Regions from separate parts of the Clostridium kluyveri DSM 555 genome, predicted to be linked through region 1. Evidence: riboswitches for the same ligand, from Rfam matches in the RefSeq annotation. Region 1 holds a riboswitch; the other holds the start of a gene.

The links. A riboswitch is a leader RNA that binds a small molecule or an ion and turns the genes downstream of it on or off. The one in region 1 is predicted to bind glycine.
Region 2: linked by a shared signal. The riboswitch ahead of CKL_RS17165 (amino acid permease) and the one ahead of CKL_RS03810 (ACT domain-containing protein) in region 1 are both predicted to bind glycine.

Annotation. Positions count from the first base shown of each region.
Region 1 covers NC_009706.1:768,698-770,910, reverse strand. Annotated here, with positions in the region: gene CKL_RS03815 (quaternary amine ABC transporter ATP-binding protein) at 1-800, opposite strand, end outside; glycine riboswitch at 1,035-1,126, shown strand; gene CKL_RS03810 (ACT domain-containing protein) at 1,263-1,532, shown strand; gene CKL_RS03805 (PFL family protein) at 1,551-2,213, shown strand, end outside.
Region 2 covers NC_009706.1:3,572,896-3,575,108, reverse strand. Annotated here, with positions in the region: gene tyrS (tyrosine--tRNA ligase) at 1-196, opposite strand, end outside; glycine riboswitch at 713-799, shown strand; gene CKL_RS17165 (amino acid permease) at 1,092-2,213, shown strand, end outside.

The sequences.
Region 1 (2,213 bases):
ACATCCTGTACAAACCTCTTCACATACTTGTTAGCAGGATGGGTCAATATATTTTCTGATGTACCAATTTGCTCTATACTTCCGTCCTTCATTATGGCAATTCTATCACCTAATCTCAGTGCCTCGTCCAAATCATGAGTTATAAATATCACAGTTTTATGCATTCTTGATTGCAACTGCAGCATCTCTTCTTGCATCTCTTTGCGTATCAACGGATCTAACGCACTAAATGCTTCATCCATTAACAGTATACCTGCATCTGTTGCTAAAGCTCTAGCAAGTCCAACTCTCTGTTTCATACCTCCGCTCAATTCATCAGGCATACTTTCCTCATATCCTTTTAATCCCACCAATTCTAAAGCCTTATATGCCTTCTCTTTCCTCACTTTTAAGTCAATTCCCTGTATTTCCAATCCATATTCTACATTACTGCATATGGTTCTATGGGGAAAAAGAGCGAAATTTTGAAATACCATGGCTATTTTTTTTCGCCTGATTTCACGAAGCTTATCTTCACTGCATTTTAATATGTCTTCTCCATCAATTAATACCATGCCACTTGTCGCATCTATTAATCTATTCAGGCATCTTATTAAAGTAGACTTACCACTTCCTGATAGACCCATAATTACAAAAAATTCACCTTCGTTTACTTGAAAACTAGCATTATTTACTCCTACAGAATTTCCTGTCTTATTATGTATTTCATTTTTTGTCATTCCTTTTTCTAAAAGTGAAATTACCCTCTTAGGATTTTTCCCGAAAATCTTATATACATTTTTTACTTCTATTTGTGACATAATATTCTCCCTATCCAATTTAGAATGATAATCAAAATCTTCTAAACTAACAACTTTAAATATATTTAAAAGTTGTAACTAAAGATCGCTTTATTCTAACATATACCTTGTCTTTTTGTCAACATTCTGTCAATTTACAATTGATTTGAATTGACTGTTTAAACGTGTTATAATCATTTTATCAATTTAATAAGAACGGATGAAGATAATGGGAGTAATTTGTAAACCGTTATTGGACGAACCTCTGGAGAGACTCTTTAAGAGCACCGAAGGGGAAAGCCAAAATTTTGGTGAAACTCTCAGGTAAAAAGGACAGGGGATTTCATGTTTTAAGTTTCTGTCTGTCTTTTATAGACATACACTTAAAATCTGTTTTCCAGAGACTAATTTTATTTTTAGTCTCATTTTATTTTTTCTGGGTAAATTATTAACAATACAATAACTATTAAGGAGATGTAAATAATGAAAGCATTCATAACTGTAATTGGCGAGGATAAAACAGGTATTATCTATAATGTAACTTCTGTTTTATATGAAAATAATATAAATATCTTAGACATAAACCAAACTCTCATAAAAGATTACTTTACCATGGTAATGCTTGTAGACCTATCCCAAATGAACATAACTTTTAGTAATTTAAAAACTGCTCTTGAAGATAAGGCAAAAAAAATTGATGTGGTTATCAAAATTCAACGAGAAGATATATTTACTTCTATGCATGAAATTTAAACTGAGGAGTTGGATAAAATGATCAATACTAAAAATATATTAGAAACAATTAATATGATCCATAGAGAAAATTTAGATATAAGAACTATAACCATGGGAATATCCCTTTTAGATTGTATAGATAGCGATGGTAAAAAAGCACGTACAAAAATATATGATAAAATAACTACCTGCGCTGAAAATCTAGTTAAAACTGCCCAGGAAATCGAAGTGGAATACGGTATTCCAATAATAAATAAAAGAATATCTGTAACTCCTATTTCCCTTATTGCACAGGCAAGTTCCGATACAGATTATATAGAATATGCAAAAATTTTAGATAAGGCAACCCAAACACTGGGTATTGATTTCATTGGAGGCTTTTCATGTCTTGTACATAAAGGCTATTCTAAAGGCGACAAGATATTAATTAAATCCCTTCCAGAAGCACTATCTGTTACTGAAAAAGTATGTTCTTCTGTAAATGTAGCTACTACAAAAGCAGGAATAAATATGGATGCTGTAAGGGATATGGGACGTATAATAAAACAAACTGCCTATCTTACACGAGAAAAGGAAAGCATAGGATGTGCTAAACTTGTAGTATTTTCAAATGCCGTTGAAGATAATCCTTTCATGGCAGGAGCATTTCATGGAGTAGGAGAAGCTGACTGCATAATAAACGTAGGAGTAAGTGGTCCC
Region 2 (2,213 bases), 1.2 Mb from region 1:
GCATCTGCTTGATTTTTCGCAGTACAACGGCATGCCCTAGGTGGATATCCGGCGCACTTGGATCCAGTCCCAATTTGATAATCAGGGGCCGATTGTTTTGAATGAATTCCGTCAGCTTGTTTCGTAGTTCATCCTCATCTACCAGTATGCTAACGCCCTTTGCTATAATACGCAGTTGTTCCTCGACAGTTTTCATTTTCATCTCTCCTTGAATATTAAATATTCATTCTAAAGCGAGGCGGTTAATCTGCATTATGTCTTTGGACATGGTATGCAATTTTCAACGCACGATTTTTGAAAGAAAATAGTGAAATCACATCACAAATGTGGTCTACAATTACCGGCACTACTACTTTATGCCTAATTCCTTTTTTTATATTAGTAATTAAAATAATAATGCCAGATTCGCTTATGTTATTTAAACTTACAAATCATGGTAATATTGTCTTTAAATTTTGGTGTACGGTTGTAATCTAAGGACTAAAAGCCCTTATCTAACGATATAGGCTTTTTTTACATTCAAGGTTTTAGAGATGAGGAGGCTATATACACTCAAAAATGAAGAAATCATTGCAATTTTATTAAAAATATATTAATATATAACGGTAAATTGAATATTTCAGATGAAAATAGTGGGAGAGTTATGGCAATAGCCATTCACCGAAGAAGTAAATCTTTCAGGTACCTATTTAATTTAGAGATGACCGCTATTGGATGAATCCTTGGAGAGACTCTTAATGAGCACCGAAGGAGAAAGTCGAAGGGCGAAACTCTCAGGTAAAAGGACAGGGAAAAGGTAGCATGTCTTATAATGGTAATACATAATTGATTACTTCATTCAAAGCTTATCTATTCCCATTTGTATCTCTAATCAAAAAATATTTACATAGCAAAAGGCATCTTTGGGAGATGCCTTTTGCTAAAATGGAGGGATAAAATGGAGCAATTCACAAAGGAACATTATTAGTTTAATCACATTAAGTACTGTATTAGTGATATCATATTTTGTAATGATTTCTTATGACAGTGCTCGTATCAATAATATTTTAAAATGAATTTTAAAACAGCAGTATTAGAAAGGCGGAATATATATGTCAGAAAATGAAAACTTATCACGAGGATTAAAAAATCGGCATGTTCAACTACTTGCAATTGGAGGTGCAATTGGTACCGGATTATTCCTTGGTTCAGGCAGATCAATTCATTTGGCAGGGCCATCTATTTTATTTGCATATACCATAACAGGGGTAGTTTGTTTTCTTATCATGCGTGCTCTTGGGGAATTATTGCTCTCTAATTTAAACTATCATTCTTTTGTAGACTTTGTACAGGAGTATATGGGAAATGGAGCAGCATTTATTACTGGATGGACTTATTGGTTTTGTTGGATCTCACTTGCTATGGCTGATTTAACTGCATCAGGACTTTATATACAATATTGGCTGCCTAATATAGCTCAATGGGTTCCGAGTCTTGTAGTTCTTATAATTTTATTAATTATGAACCTCACTACAGTAAAGTTGTTCGGGGAAATGGAATTCTGGTTTGCTTTAATTAAAATTGTTGCAATTTTAGCACTAATTATAATTGGTACATTTATGATTATTAAAGGATTTTCTACAAATGTTGGCGCATCTAGCTTTACGAATCTTTGGAATCACGGAGGATGGTTTCCAAATGGGACAAGTGGTTTTATTCTTTCCTTTCAAATGGTCGTATTTGCTTTTACAGGAATTGAATTGGTTGGCTTGACAGCGGGTGAAACTGAAAATCCAGAGTATGTCATTCCAAAGGCTATTAACAATATTCCAATTAGAATTATTATTTTTTACATTGGAGCACTTACTGTTATTATGAGTATATACCCTTGGAATTCAATTAATGCAGATAAAAGTCCATTTGTACAGGTATTTGCAGCAGTGGGAATCGCAGCAGCAGCAAGTATTGTAAATTTTGTTGTGTTAACGTCAGCGGCATCTGCTTGCAATAGCGGAATATTTAGTACAAGCCGTATGGTCTATTCTCTTGCTAAAGAAAATAATGCCCCTAATTCAATGAAAAGGTTAACTTCTAATAAAGTACCTTCTAATGCTTTGATGTTTTCAGCAGCTGTTATTTTAATTTCAGTTATTTTAAGCTATATTATGCCAGAAGGAGTATTTGTGCTTATTACAAGTATATCAACATTTTGTTTCATCTTCATTTGGGGAATT